4 regions of the Streptomyces sp. SAI-127 genome follow, and region 4 is predicted to be linked to each of the others. Evidence: riboswitches for the same ligand, from Rfam matches in the RefSeq annotation. Region 4 holds a riboswitch; each other region holds the start of a gene.

What was found. A riboswitch is a leader RNA that binds a small molecule or an ion and turns the genes downstream of it on or off. The one in region 4 is predicted to bind cyclic di-AMP.
Region 1: another riboswitch for cyclic di-AMP. It lies ahead of M2157_RS40395 (C40 family peptidase); the one in region 4 lies ahead of M2157_RS20465 (transglycosylase SLT domain-containing protein).
Region 2: another riboswitch for cyclic di-AMP. It lies ahead of M2157_RS25105 (M23 family metallopeptidase); the one in region 4 lies ahead of M2157_RS20465 (transglycosylase SLT domain-containing protein).
Region 3: another riboswitch for cyclic di-AMP. It lies ahead of M2157_RS08925 (LysM peptidoglycan-binding domain-containing M23 family metallopeptidase); the one in region 4 lies ahead of M2157_RS20465 (transglycosylase SLT domain-containing protein).

Annotation. Positions count from the first base shown of each region.
Region 1 is NZ_JARXYJ010000001.1:8,779,411-8,783,108, forward strand. Features, by position in the region: partial or broken gene M2157_RS40380 (LysR family transcriptional regulator) at 1-713, opposite strand, end outside; partial or broken gene M2157_RS40385 (LysE family transporter) at 829-1,026, shown strand; gene M2157_RS40390 (DUF6328 family protein) at 962-1,564, opposite strand; gene M2157_RS40395 (C40 family peptidase) at 1,659-2,132, opposite strand; cyclic di-AMP (ydaO/yuaA leader) riboswitch at 2,136-2,347, opposite strand; gene M2157_RS40400 (hypothetical protein) at 2,685-2,990, opposite strand; gene M2157_RS40405 (ATP-dependent Clp protease proteolytic subunit) at 2,998-3,633, opposite strand.
Region 2 is NZ_JARXYJ010000001.1:5,472,626-5,476,323, forward strand. Features, by position in the region: gene M2157_RS25100 (PP2C family protein-serine/threonine phosphatase) at 41-1,126, shown strand; cyclic di-AMP (ydaO/yuaA leader) riboswitch at 1,351-1,508, shown strand; gene M2157_RS25105 (M23 family metallopeptidase) at 1,520-2,554, shown strand; gene M2157_RS25110 (aldo/keto reductase) at 2,619-3,572, shown strand.
Region 3 is NZ_JARXYJ010000001.1:1,880,523-1,884,220, forward strand. Features, by position in the region: gene M2157_RS08920 (DUF6250 domain-containing protein) at 135-854, opposite strand; gene M2157_RS08925 (LysM peptidoglycan-binding domain-containing M23 family metallopeptidase) at 1,134-2,078, opposite strand; cyclic di-AMP (ydaO/yuaA leader) riboswitch at 2,083-2,252, opposite strand; gene M2157_RS08930 (alpha-galactosidase) at 2,550-3,698, opposite strand, start outside.
Region 4 is NZ_JARXYJ010000001.1:4,505,575-4,509,272, reverse strand. Features, by position in the region: gene M2157_RS20475 (LacI family DNA-binding transcriptional regulator) at 1-252, shown strand, start outside; gene M2157_RS20470 (HAD family hydrolase) at 489-1,301, shown strand; gene M2157_RS20465 (transglycosylase SLT domain-containing protein) at 1,298-1,780, opposite strand; cyclic di-AMP (ydaO/yuaA leader) riboswitch at 1,786-1,959, opposite strand; gene M2157_RS20460 (CocE/NonD family hydrolase) at 2,229-3,698, opposite strand, start outside.

The DNA of each region.
Region 1 (3,698 bases), 4.3 Mb from region 4:
CCAGGGCGTATCCCGGGGTCGCCACCAGCACCGACGGCGTGGCCTCGGACCGGGCCAGCACCGCCTCCACCTCCCGCCGGGCCGGATGATCCGGCGCCATGCTGATCAGCGGCTCACCGGCGAGTTCCGCCAGCGGCAGCCGCGTCGAGCCGCCCGCGAGGGCATGCCCGGAGGCCGTGACGAGGACCAGCTCCTCGGTCATCAGAGGCTCCGCGCTCAGGGTGGCCGGCAGGGAGGGGGGCTCGCCCGGTTCGTAGGCGTGCGTCAGCGCCAGGTCGATCTCGCCGGCCGCCACCGCGGTGATCCCGGCCGTGGGTTCGTGGAAGGCGACCGACAGCTCCACGTCCGGGTACGCCCGGCGGAACGTGCTCAGCACCGGCGGCAGCAGCTGAATGCCCGCCGTCTGGAAGGTGCCCAGCCTCAGCGTGCCACCGGACAGGCCGGTCAGCCGGGCGAGTTCATGCCGGGCCCGGTCCAGCTCGTCCAGCACCCGGCGGGCCCGCGCCACCAGCAACTCACCCGCACCGGTGAGCCGCGCGCCGCGGTGGCGACGTACGAGAAGCTTGGTCGGCCGTCGGGAGAGGGTGGGCGCATTCTGTAGCCGAGGCGCTCGGCGGCCCGGGTGATCGAGCCCGTTTCTCCGCGACGGCATCCAGGGCGGCGAGCCGGACCGAGGCCTGCCCAAAGGGGTGCTTGAGGGAGACCCAGGTGATTCGACATACCTGCTGACGGCTCTCTCGCGGCAGGCCGGCCCGCATAAAGGGACGGATCGTAGCCCTCGCCGGGGTTGCCGCGGTGCTCACGGCCGTGCCCGCGCTGTTCCGGGCGCTGCCCAGGACGCTGCTGCTCGCGCTGATCGTGGTCGTTCTCGCGCTGGTGTGGTTCCCGGGGGTGGCCGTGCTCGTGGACCGGCTGGGGAGGTGGCTGCGCAGGCCGCGGGCGGCCCGGGCCGTCGCCGGGGTCACCGCAGGCGCGCTGACGGTTCTCGGGGTGATGCTCCTGGCCGAGCCGCTGCTCGCGGCCTGACCACCTCGCGCTTCGCCGACGGAGGCGCCGGGTGCGGCTGTGCTGTCCTGCGTTCTTCGGCGAGTCCCGCCCGCCGGACCAGCCGGGGGAGCAGCCCCCACAGGCCCAGGCACACCAGCAGGGTCGCCGCGCCCGCGGCCACTCCGCCGGCCCGGCCCGTCGTCACGTCCACCACGAGCAGCACCGACCCGGTGAACGCGAGCACCAGAACCCCCATGCCGACCGTGGCGAGCCGGGAGGAGACCTGCACGATGCGGGCCTTGGCACCGCGTTGGAAGAGCGAGCGGTGCAGGGCGGCGGGCGCGGTGAACAGGGCCGCCGCGAGTACCGCGAGGAGCAGTGTGGTGACGTACGTGGCGCGCTGGAAGGTGTCGAGGGACGGGAAGCGCTGGGTGAAGGCCAGGGTCAGCAGGAAGGCGAAGAGGATCTGCACCCCGGTCTGGGTGACGCGCAGTTCCTGGAGCAGCTCGCCGAAGTTGCGGTCGGCGCGCTCCAGCGGGGTCTCGTTGCGGGCGGTGCACGGGCGGTGGTCGGCCATGACGCCACGGGTAACCACCTGAGCCCGTGTCACGCGTGCCGGGAGACCCGAGGGGGCGGCGGGAGGTCAGGTCGCCGCCACCCCCTCGGGGGCGTCACTTGACCCGGCCGTACCAGACGCTCTTGGTCCAGATCTTCTGCAGCCTCACCACGTCCCCGGTCTTCGGGGCGTGCCAGATCTTTCCCTTCCCGGCGTAGATGCCGACGTGGTAGACGTTCGAACCCGAGTGGAAGAACACCAGGTCGCCGGCCTTGCGGCTGCCCGCGCCGATGTGGCGGGTCTTGTTGTACTGCTGAGCCGCCGTACGAGGGAGCTTCTTGCCCGCCTTCTTGAACGAGTACAGCGTGAGCCCTGAGCAGTCGAAGCGGCGGGGTCCCGTGGCGCCGTACTTGTACGGCGAGCCCTTCTTGGAGGCCGCGACCTTGAGTGCCTTCGTCGCCGGCGTCGCGGCGGCGGCGTCGGCTGCGACACCCGGGACCACGACGGAGCCGCCCACGGCGGCGATGGCGAAGGCCGAGGCCGTACCGGCCCGGACCATCAGCGACGGGACACGATTGAGCGCAGTCATGCGCAACCCTTCGTCAGCCGCCTGTGAAGGATGACCTGTCGGATTCGGGCTGGCGAAGTTGCCCGGCCGCTGACGCGGCTTCACCCCAAGGGCTGCTCGGCCCGGTCATGGCGTGACCGTCCCGGCGACCCGTCGTGCCTGGGTCCTCCACTCCTGCCGATCCACTTCTGTCGACCGGTCATCCGGGCGGCGGCAGGACTCGGCGTCCGCCCGGACCGCCCCGCCGCTGTGGCGGGGGCTTGTCGTCAGACAGGGATCTTGGCGCACGGATGTCCCAAAAACCCAACGGAACCGGGGGTTTGTGTTGTTACTCACCACTCACCCGTTCGGGTGGACACCTCTTCGAACGAAGGGGTGTCGAGGGCCCCGGGGCCCCCCGGACCAGCACAGAAACTCCTCATTCCGCTCCCGTACTACGCGCGTTGCGCAACTTGAGGGGTCGCGAAAAAGGAGCCGCGCCTCCTGCAAATGGTGGTACGTCGTTTGGTCCGTTTCAAAGGCCCTCCGGACGCCCCGTCAGACCGCGGGACGCCCGGAAAGGCTGTCGGTGCGTCAATTGCCGGGTTCCGGCGGCACGGTGACCCGGGACGTGCGCCGCTCGCCGTCCAGAACCCGAAGCGCGCGTGCCAGCGTCGCGGCGTGCAGTTCGCGCTCGCCCCGGCCGTGCATCAGCACGAGCGCGTCGCGCAGCTCGGCCGCCCTGCTCACCAGCGCCTGCGCCGCGCGCAGTCCGCCATAGGTGTCCTCGCGCCGGGCCGGGTTGATCCGGCCCAGCAGGTCGACCACGTCGAGATAACGGTCGATCAGCTCGCCCTCGGCGCGTGTGAGCGCGGGCAGCGGTGGAAGGTCCGGCACCATCTACGGCTCACCTCGCGTCCGGCGTGGGGCGCGAGGACTTGCGGCTCGGGACGATCGCGTCCGCGAGTCCGTAGTCCAGGGCGCCCTGCGCGTCCAGGATCTTGTCCCGCTCGATGTCCACGCTCACCTGCTCGGGGCTGCGCCCGGTGTGCCGGACGAGCATCTCCTCCAGGCGGGCCCGCACCCGGACCAGTTCGTCGGCCTGGATGGCCAGATCGCTTGCCTGTCCCTGGACCGGCTCGCTCAGCGCCGGCTGGTGGATCACCACGCGCGCGCCCGGCAGCACGGAGCGCTTGCCCGGGGTGCCGGCGGCCAGCAGCACGGCCGCGGAGGAGCCGGCCTGCCCGAGGCACGTCGTCTCCACGTCACAGCTGACGTACTGCATCGTGTCGTAGATCGCCGACATCGCGCTGAACGAGCCGCCGGGGGAGTTGATGTACAGCGAGATGTCCCGGTCCGGGTCCTGGTACTCGAGGTACATGAACTGCGCCATCAGATCGTTCGCCGAGATGTCGTCGATCTGGGTCCCGAGGAAGACGATCCGCTCCTCCAGCAGCTTCGAGTACGGATCCATCGTCTTGTGCCCGGAGCTCGTGCGCTCGTGGAACTCGGGCAGGACGTAACGGGCGGTGGGTCGGGCCATGGCGTACCCCTCCTCGCGGCAAGCTGTCTGTAAAAAATGTACAGGACGTACGTGACGTTATGATG
Region 2 (3,698 bases), 970 kb from region 4:
CCGGCTCGCCCCCCGCTCCCGCTCGGGGAAACCTGGAGGCGTGGAGCAGGAGGGGCCGATCTCGTACGCGCGCACCTTCGTCCGCCTGCTCCCGGCGCTGCTGCTCGTCGCCGGGGCGTGCTACGACTACCTCACCCCGTCCCAGTTCTCCGCCGCGCCCCTCTTCACCGCCGCGCCTCTGGTCGCGGCCCCGCTCTACTCCCGGCGCGGCACCGTCCTCACCGGCGTCGCGACCGTCCTCGTCGTCCTCGCGGTCCACCTGCGGCTCGGCATCGTCCTCGAAGTCGACGCCGTCACCGAGACTGTCACCGTGATGACGGTCTCCGTCCTCGCGGTTCTCATCAATCTCCTCGTCCGCCGCAGCAGCGAACGGCTCGCCTCCCAGCGCGAGATCGCCGAGGCCGCCCAGCGGGCGGTGCTGCCCGGGCCCGCCGGGCGGATCGGAGGGTTCGACATCGCGGTGCGCTACGAGGCGGCCCAGGCGGACGCCTTCATCGGCGGCGACCTGTACGCCGTGCAGGACAGCCCGCACGGCGTACGGATGATCGTCGGGGACGTGCGCGGCAAGGGGATGGGGGCGGTGGCGGCCGTCGCGATCGTCATCGGGGCGTTCCGGGAGGCCGTCGAGCAGGAGACCACGCTGGAGGCCGTCGCCCAGCGGCTGGAGCGGGCGCTGACTCGGGAGGGGACGCGGCGGGACAGCGTCGAGGTCTTCGAGGGGTTCATCACGGCCGTCCTCGCCGAACTCCCGCACGGCGACGGGGTCGTGCGGATCGTCAACCGCGGGCACCCCCCGCCCCTGTTGCTGCACGCGGACGGCACGGTGCGCGCGCTGCCCGCCCAGGACCCCGCGCTGCCGCTCGGCATGGGCGACCTCGGCACCTGGCCCGACCGGGGCGAGGAGTACGGCTTCCCCGGCGGGGCCACACTGCTGCTGTATACGGACGGACTGTCCGAGGCGCGGGACCGGCAGGGGCGGTTCTACGACCCCGAGGCGCGGCTGGCCGGCCGCGCCTTCCGGGAACCCGGCGCACTGCTCGCCGCCCTCGTGGGCGAGGCGCGCCGGCATTCCGGTGGCTTCCTCGCCGACGACCTGGCGCTGCTCGCCGTACGACGGCCTTTGTGACGTGGGGTGAGCGGGTGAGCGCCCTCCGCATAACCACTGACGCGCAGTCAAAACCTGTGAGTTGCCTGAGGCGAGGTCAACTCGCCCGTTTTTCACCGTTCATGGGCCGTAAGTCCAGCGGGATTTCGTTAATGATCAAGCGGAACAGCTTGGAATCGGGCCCCCGGGTCTATTAACGTTCGATAACGCAGCGCGGTCGTCCCAGCCGTCACAAGAGACGGCTCCGTGCTCACGCGCCGAATTCCGCTAGGAAACCGGGGAACCACCAACTTGGGGTGAATCGCGCGTACACCGCCGTGGCAGCACGGCGGGTATACGCGCGTAGGAGACCTTCCTGCTCCGAACCCGTCAGCTAACCCGGTAGGCGAGAAGGAAGGAAAGGAGTGCGCCCACGTGGCGAACCCGCCTGCCCCTGAGGCCCCGTTCGAACCCGGTCAGCGCAGTACCGACACACTTGTGTACGGCGGCTACCGCGCCGACGACGAGGCCCCGCTGGGGGAGTGGAACCCCACCGAGGAGACCCTCCCCGCCGTACGTGGCCGGCATCGCGTCGCCAAGCAGCGTGGCGGAGGATTCGCCCGCAGCTCCACCGTTCTGGGCGTCGGTGTCATAGCCGCCGTCAGCGCGGGCGGGATGGCCAGCGCCAACACCGGCAAGCCGCCGGTCTCCATCTCCATGCCCGACCTGCCCTCCGTGGGTTCGCTCATCTCGGACGACTCCGACTCCCCCGCGGACGACACGAGCGCCTTCAGCAGCGTCGGCGCCACCACCGCCGACACCGCCAAGGGCACCTCGGACGCCGGTGAGGCGCTGCGCTCGCGCATCCTGGCCCAGGCCGAGCGGCAGCAGGACCAGATCGACACCAAGGCCGCCCAGGCCGTCGCGGCCGCCGCCGAGAAGGAGGCCGACGCGGCCGCCGCCCAGGCGGAGAAGGACGCTCAGGAGAAGGCCGCCGCCGCGAAGAAGCAGGCGGAGGAGGAGGCCGCGAAGAAGGCCGAGGCCGAGCGCCTGGCCGAGCTCGCCAAGCAGTTCACGCTGCCGACCTCGTCGTACACCATCACCTCGACCTTCGGTCAGGCCGGTTCGCTGTGGTCCTCCGGCTACCACACGGGCCTCGACTTCGCCGCCCCCACGGGCACGCTCATCAAGGCCATCCACAGCGGCACCATCACCGAGGCCGGCTGGGCCGGTTCCTACGGCTACCGCACGATCCTGACCCTCGACGACGGCACCGAGCTGTGGTTCTGCCACCAGTCCTCGATCAGCGTCAGCGTCGGACAGAAGGTCAGCACCGGTGACGTCATCGGCCGCGTGGGCGCCACGGGCAACGTGACGGGTGCGCACCTGCACCTCGAGGTCCACCCGGGCGGCTCGGCCGACGGGATCGACCCGATGGCGTGGCTGCGCGGCAAGGGTCTCAACCCCTGAGGTTTACGGTGATTTTGCGGGCGGGCCGGAAGGCGGGCGTCCGGTGCGTGCGTTGACGTAGGACATGACTGTCTCTCCGCTTCGCAAGCTCGGCTCCTCCGACCTCGAGGTCTTCCCGCTCTCCCTCGGCGGCAACGTGTTCGGCTGGACGGCCGACGAGTCCCAGTCCTTCGCCGTCCTCGACGCGTACGCCGCCGCGGGCGGCAACTTCCTCGACACGGCCGACTCCTACTCGGCCTGGGTCGACGGCAACTCCGGCGGTGAGTCCGAGACCGTGATCGGCAAGTGGGTGGCGGCGCGGGGCAACCGCGACGACGTCGTCATCGCCACGAAGGTCAGCCAGCACCCCGACTTCCCCGGCCTGACCGCCACCAACATCAAGGCCGCCGCCGACGCCTCGCTGCGGCGCCTGGGCACCGACCACATCGACCTCTACTACACCCACTTCGACAAGACCGAGGTGCCGGTCGAGGAGATCATCGGCGCGCTGGACGAGCTGGTGAAGGCGGGCAAGGTGCGGGCGATCGGAGCCTCCAACATCTCCGCCGCGCGCCTCGCGGAGTCCCTGGCTTTCTCGGACCGCGAGGGCCTGGCGCGCTATGTCGCCCTGCAGCCCCAGTACAACCTCGTCTCCCGTGACACCTACGAGGGTGAGCTGCAGGCGGTGGCCGCGCGCGAGGGCCTCGCCGCCGTCCCGTACTACGCCCTCGCCTCCGGGTTCCTCACCGGCAAGTACCGTCCCGGCGCGACCGTCGACAGCCCGCGGGCCGCGGCGGGCGCCGGCAAGCACCTGGACACCGAACGCGGGCAGAAGGTGCTCGCGGCCCTGGACGACATCGCCGAGGCCCACACCGTCCCGGTCGCCACGGTCGCCCTGGCCTGGCTCGCGTCCCGGCCGACGGTCGCGGCCCCGATCGCTTCCGCGCGTACGGTGGCACAGCTGCCGGCGCTGCTGGGGGTGGCGGAGCTGGTGCTGACGGAGGAGGAGACGGCTCGCCTGACGGAGGCCTCGGCCTGACTCGGGCGCGGGTGCCGACCGGCGGTGCCGGGCTTGCCGGGCTCTGAGCAGCCGGCGTCGCGGTCCGCGCGGCGGAGTGGCCGTGGCGGGCAGCGCACCGGACGCCGCCAGGGCGGCCGCGCCGAG
Region 3 (3,698 bases), 2.6 Mb from region 4:
CGTCATCCTTCGAATCGTCTGCCACAGCCGTTCATGATTCACCTTCGAATGTGACCTACGCGACCGTAGGAAGGGCTTGACGGGCGGTGAGATAAGCCACGCTTAAAGTGTTCGCCAAACAAGGAATAGGTCTCTCATCGCGAACGTTGACGCTGCGACCGCCATACCCTGAACTCGCTGATCCGGAAGTGGCTCCAGGTGGTCCGGAACGCGAAGTGCCCCGTCGTATAAGGCTCCGGGTCGGTGTAGTCGAAGACGAGCCGCCCGTTGTCCCACCACTGCACCTTGGAGCCGTCGGAGACGATCCGCACCCGGTTCGGCTCGTTCGCGACGAGCAGCGGCTCGGTGTAGTCGTAGATCAGCGGCCGCACGCCGGACTCTCCGACATATCGGCGCAGCCGTGTCGTGGTGTTGTAGTTGGCGCCGTAGCCCGAGTAGTACGTCTTCAGGTAGTCGTACTCCGCGAGCGCCCCGCCCCGTCGGGTGGCGAAGAGGTCGTCGGGGGACCGCACGTCGACCGCGTTCCAGAAGTTGTTCAGATCGGACACCCGGTCGTTGGCCCCGCCCTCGGAGACAGGCGTGGCGGTGTACTCCAGGACGTACGGCCCTTCGAGCGGCTGCCTGAACCAGATCGTCGCGCCGGCGGGCACGTCGACCTCCAGTACTCCGCGCTGCGCGGTGACCGTGCCGCCCTGCTCCAGTTCGACGGCCCAGCGGCCGAGACCGTGACGGAAGTCGTCGTGCGCGATGAGGCGACGGTGGCGGGGCGAGGCGCTCGCGGTGGCCGCGGGGGCGAGGGCGGCCAGGGCGGCGCCGGCCGCGAGGGCTCCGAAGGCTCTACGGGTGGTCGTCATGCGAGAGCGTTCCTTCCGGGGACGGCTGAGAGTGGGTCGCAGAGAGCCGCGCACGGTCCGGGCGCCCCGGTGGTGCGGCAGCCGGAAAGCCTAGAAAGCGCTTGCCCTGCGGCGGAGTTCACTCTGTCCCCACCCTCCCCCACCTGTCGACGCCCTGAGCGCGCCTGCCACAAGAACGCAATGAAGTGATCATGAAGGCGCAGAGCCGCTCCGAGTGGGAACACCGAAGGCCGGACCCGGGGATCGGGGTCCGGCCTTCGGTGGCACAGGGGGGCGTTGTCAGCCGACGGCGACGCCCTTCGAACGGAGGTAGGCGACCGGGTCCACGTCGGAGCCGTAGTCCGGCGTGGTGCGGATCTCGAAGTGCAGGTGCGGGCCGGTGACATTGCCGGTCGCGCCGGAGAGGCCGATCTGCTGACCCTCGGTCACGGTCTGGCCGGCCGAGACAGAGAGCTGGGACAGGTGGGCGTACTGCGCGTAGTAGCCGTCGTTGAGCTTGATGACGACCTGGTTGCCGTAGGCGCCACCCCAGCCCGCGGAGACGACCGTGCCCGCGCCCACGGCCTTCAGCGAGGTACCGGTCGGGACGACGAAGTCGACGCCGGTGTGGTAACCGCTGGACCACATGCTGCCCGCCACGCGGTAACCGGTGCCGATGGTGGCGCCGGTGACCGGCAGGGTGTAACCGCTGGAGCTCGTGGTGTTCGAGCTCTGGGTCGCGGACGTCGACTTCGAGGACGACTTCGACTCCGCCTTCTCCGCCTTCTCCGTCTTCTTCGCCTTCGAGGAGGACGAGGGAGCGGAGGACTCGGTCTTCGTCGTGCTCGTCCTGGCCTTCTTGCCGATCGAGAGCTTCAGACCGGGGTGGATCAGCGACGGGTCGTCCCCGATGGCCGAGCGGTTGTCGGCGTACAGCTTCTTCCAGCCACCACTGACGTTCTGTTCATCGGCGATCTTCGAAAGATAGTCGCCGGCGCGCACCGAATAGGTGCGCACCGTAGAGGTCTTCGCGGTGTCCTTCTTCGCGGCCGTCTTTTCGGCGGACTTCTGCGTGACCGGAAGCGACTGAACGGCCTTTTCCGATACGGACTGGGGGGTGGCGGCGTGAGCGCCGGTGGCCCCCATGAGCGGGAGGGCGAGAGCGGCGCCTCCGGTTCCGGCGACGGCTATCGAGCGGGCGAAGCGCTGGGACTTCGGACGGCGGTGCTTACCCTTCGCGGGCATGGTGAATTCCTCTCCGGCGCCTGCGAGGTGAGCTGTCGGGTGCGGGCTGGAGATGCCCGGCCGCGTCGAGACGCGACTTAACCCCAAGCCGTTCCGGAGACCGGAACAGGCGGAACTACCTGTGGGTCCCCCGCTCCTGCCGTGCACGGGTGTGTGAGTGAGCGGAATCCGTTCGGCGGCAGGATTGGGCGTCCGACCGGATCGGTGGCGAACGTAAGCGAACAAGACGCAAAGGGACAAGTGAGAGGTTCCCTGTGCGCGCGTTTCTCTTGATCCCTTATGAGAATTACCGGTCACCCTGCGTGAATCGGACGCCCGTAACCTGGACCGAATCCCCTTGAAAAACCTGCGAATTACGTGAACATGACGGGCGACACACCGTCACGGATATGACGCTCCTCACGTCACGAATTCACAGGAACCCTGATTCCGGAAGGAGTTGGAAGGAAGCTATTAATTCGGGCAGAAGCCCTAGATGCGGCGCAGTCGGATAACCGTCGCATCGAGGTCGCCACGCAAACCGGTACGAAGGCCGTGATGCAGCAACACGGCCCCTCGGTGCACTTCGCCCGTTTCGGGGCATTCGTACGACGCTGTCGGGTCAAGTCCGCGCAGCCGCAGCGCCGGGACGGGCTCGCCGTACTTCTGCGCCTGGAGCCAGGCGAGGACCACGGTCTCGTCCCCGAGGACGTACTGCACCGCGCTCAGTCCGCCCCGCGGAGGCCGCAGCCGGTAGAGCTCGCCACGCTGCACCAAGGGCCGGATCTCCTTGTAAAGGGCCACCCACCGCCCGGCCTCGGCGAGCTCCTCCTCGGTCCACTCCGCGAGGTCACCGCCGACCCCGAGCACTCCGGCCATCGCGCTCACGAACCGGAACCGCAGCGAGCTCACCCGGTCGTTGAGCTGGGTGTTGGGGCTGTCGGTGACCCAGGCGGCCATCACGCGCGCGGGGTGGATCTGACTGAAGCCGTACTGAATGGCGAGGCGGTCGAGCGGGTCGGTGTTGTCCGAGGTCCACACCTGGTCGGTGCGGCTGAGCACCCCGAGGTCGATCCGGCCGCCGCCACCCGAGCAGGACTCGAAGGCGACGCCGGGGTGGGCTTGCCGCAAGCGGTCCAAAAGGGCATAGAAGCCGTGGACATGGTCGACCCACAGACGCTGCGGATAGGGGTCGCCGGGCCAGCCGGCATCCGTGAAGCAGCGGTTGAAGTCCCACTTCACATAGTCGATCGGGGCCGAGGAGAGCAGGGTGTCGAGCTGCCCCCACAAATACTCCTGGACGTCCTCACGCGCGAGATTCAGCACGAGCTGATTGCGGAACTCCGTCCGCTTTCGTCCGGATTGGTACTGCACCCAGTCCGGGTGGGCGCGGTACAGCTCGCTGTCCGGGTTGATCATCTCCGGCTCGACCCAGATGCCGAACTGCATGCCGAGCCCGTGCACGTACTCGCCGAGCGGCTTGAGGCCGTTCGGGAAGCGGTCGGGGTTGGGCGCCCAGTCGCCGAGCCCGGCCCGGTCACTGGTGCGGGCACCGAACCAGCCGTCGTCGACGACGAACAGCTCGACGCCCATCGCCGCGGCCCGCCGGGCGAGGGTGCCCTGCTGCTCCTCGGAGATGTC
Region 4 (3,698 bases):
TCCGACCTCATGGCCCTGGGTGTCGTCAACGTCCTTCAGCAGGCCGGGCGTTCGGTCCCCGGCGACATCACCGTGGGCGGCTTCGACGACTCACCCGCGGCCACCGCCGGCGCCCCCGCCCTCACCACCATGCGCCAGCCCTTCGACCGCATCAGTGCCGAGATGGTCCGCATGCTCCTCGCCCAGATCGCCGGCGAGGACACGGCCGGGGTGATCCTCCCGACCGAACTGGTGGTCCGGGACTCGGCGTAGGCGTTCCGCCGGCGGCGCGGTGTGACGGGTGAGCCGTACGACGCAGGTGGGGGCACGGCGACGCGGCGCACGCCGGCCTGGCCGTTCCGCACCGCTCCCCGGCCGGCCGCCGCGTCAACAGGGCGGAGCCGCACGGGACATGCCCAGGAACCGGAACTGCGGTCAACGGATGTGAAAGCAGCAGCCGTCCGGTTCGCGTCGAGTCGCAGGGGGCCAACCATCCGTATTCTCTGATCATGGCCGCCTCCCCCGCATATTCACTCATCGCCACCGACCTGGACGGCACGCTGCTGCGCGCCGACGACACCCTCTCCGACCGGTCGTTGGCCGCGCTCGCACGGGTGGCCGCGGGTGGGGCCCAGCATCTCGTCGTGACGGGACGGCCGGCACCCAGAGTGCGGCCGCTGCTCGACGACCTGGGCAGCACGGGGCTCGCGGTGTGCGGGCAGGGCGCGCAGGTGTACGACGCCGGCGCCGACCGTCTGCTGTGGTCGGTGACCCTGGACCGGGAGCTGGCCGAGACCGCGCTCGGCAAGATCGAGGCCGAGGTCGGACAGGTGTACGCGGCCGTCGACCAGGACGGTGTCGACGGGCTCACGCTCATCGAGCCGGGATATCTGATGCCCCATCCGACCCTGCCGGCCGTGCGGGTGGGCCGGCGCGACGACCTGTGGTGCGAGCCGATCAGCAAGGTGCTGCTGCGCCATCCCTACCTGTCCGACGACGAGTTGGCGGTGACGGCGCGCTCGGTGGTGGGCTCGCTGGCCACGGTCACCATGTCGGGGCCCGGGACCGTCGAACTCCAGCCATGTGGCATCACCAAGGCGACGGGCCTCGCGCTGGCCGCCGAACACCTGGGCCTGGGGCCGGAGATGACGATCGCCTTCGGGGACATGCCCAACGACATCCCCATGTTCGACTGGGCGGCCCACGGCGTCGCGATGGCCAACGGGCACCCCGAACTCCGGGCCGTGGCCGACGAGGTGACCCTGTCGAACGAGGACGACGGCATCGCCGTCGTCCTCGAAAGACTGTTTCCCGAGGCCTAGTAGGCGCCCCAGACATTGTCGATGGACCCGTACCGCTGGGCCGCGTAGTTGCAGGCCGCGGTGATGTTCGCGACCGGGTCGTACGGGTCCCACGACGTGTTGGCCACGTGGTAGGCGTTGAAGGTCGGGTCGATCACCTGGAGCAGGCCCTTGGAGGGGGTGCCGGCGGCCGCGTTGGAGTCCCAGTTGTTGATGGCCCAGGGGTTGCCGGAGGACTCACGGATGATGTTGCGGTAGATGCCGTCGTAGGAGCCGGGAATCCCGTGCTCCGCCATGACGGCGAGGGAGGCGCGGATCCAGCCGTCCAGGGTGTTGGGGTAGCCGAGCGTGGCCGCGGTCTGCATGGGCGGGGTGGCCGCCGACGCGCTGGTCGCGCCGATGAGGGGGAGCGCGAGTACGGCGGCTCCGGTGCCGGCGACGGCGAGCTTGCGGACGAGACGGCTGGTACGGGTACGTCGGTGCTGAGCGGCAGCGGACATGGCGAAGTTCCTCTCCGGCGCCTGCGAGGTGAGCTGTCGGGTTCGGGCTGGAGTTGCCCGGACACGCCTACGAAAGGCGTGACTTCACCCCAAGCCGTACCGGTATGTCCGAAGACGCCCGGTCCGGCGGCTTACCTGGGTCCCCCGCTCCTGCCCTGGTTTCTCGGTGGGTGTACGGGCGGTGGCAGGATTCGGCGTCCGCCCGACAGGCCGGGAACGTATGCGAGAGCACATGTCCGGAACAAGTGGCGAATTCACATGCGATGCCTATTGACCTTGGTAGGAGGCATTTGGGGCACTTGATCCTTTGCGGTCGCCAAGCCTCAACTGAGGTTTCGGCAAAGGTGGATCGGCAGATTCCGGATCGGCGTCCGTCCGCCTGTCCGCGTGGGCCAAGTCACAGCCGAGCGCAAGAGGTGTAAAACGGTCAAGAGTGCCCAACTCGTGGTCAACCGGCCGTCCGTGGGATCCGCTTCTCCCATGTCCGGTGGAAGACCACCTCGCCGCCGTCGGTGCAGACGACCTCGTTCGAGGTGTGGAAGTCCGTCGCGTCGCAGGTGATCTCCGAGCGGGTCCGGACGGTCGCGTCCCAGCCGAGCTCCGGGCGGTGCAGCCGGATCGACCAGTCCGAGCGGGTGCGGGCGGACAGCGGGTCGTTCTCGTCGATCGTGTACGTCTCCAGCGCGTCCTCGGTGCACTCCAGACCGTCGGGGTACACGCGCGTGCCGCCGTACCGCGGGTCGACCTCGAGACGCCACTCACCCTTGGCCACGTCACGGACGACCAGGCGCTCGGGGCGCGGCTCGTCGAAGGTCGCGGGGTGGCTCACGCCGAGCGGCTCGGACTGCTCCGGCTCCTCGAACGCGATGTCCGAGGAGGCTTCACGCGCGCGTACCGGCAGTTCGAGGAAGCTCCCCGCAGGCTCCAGCGCGAATCCCGCCTGCGAACCGGGCTGCGGCCAGATCCACGGCCAGTACGCCGAGGAGACGGCGAGCCGGATGCGGTGGCCGGGCGGGAAGGCGTGCCCGACGCCGTTCAGTTCAAAGCTCACCTCCTGCGTCGCGCCCGGCTCCCAGGGCACGGCCCGGTCCCGCCCATGGCGTGCCGAGAGGTTCAGCACGCCCCGCGTGACCAAGGTCGACGACCCGTCCGGGGCGACATCGCACAGCCGCGCGACGACCTGCCCGCGCGTCACCTCCGAGGTCACCCTGAGCCGCACCCGCGGCCGTCCGAGGACCCACGTCTCCACACCCACCGCGAACTCGAAGCAGGCCGAACGCGCGTCCTCCTCCCGCTGGTCCGGCGGCAGGTCGGCGTCGTTCCCGACCGGGAAGAAACGGCCTGCGTCCACGCCCGTGTGCTGCGGGGAGCGGACCAGGACGGGGGGACCCTGGAGGCCGTACGACACCGTCGTCACGTTCGGGGAAGGCCACGCCGGCTCGCCGACCCAGCGGCCGGGCAGGGTGTCGTAGACCGTGGCCGGGGGGTGGGAGTCGCTCACGTAGGCCCTCAGGAGCGGTTCCCGCATGACGCCGGTGTCGACGCCCTTCAGGTGCTGGTCCCACCAGCGCAGGGTCTCCTGGAGGAAGCCGATCGCCGGGCCGGGCGGCAGGCCGCGGTCCGGGTACTGGTGGGACCACGGACCGATGAGCCCCCGTACGCGCTCGACGGGCAGGTGCTCGACGAGTCTGAGGACCGTGTCGCGGTACGGGTCGTGCCAGCCGCCCACCGCGAGGACGGCCGCGACGATCGCGCCGTAGTCCTCGCAGACGCTGCCGGCGCGCCAGTAGACGTCGCGCGTCTGGTGGTCGAGCCAGGTGTGGAGGAACGGGTCGACCTGTTCGAGCCGTCCCAGCCACATGTCCCGCCACACGTCGCCGACATGGAGCGGATCCGGCGGCCGGGAGGCGAAGGCGAG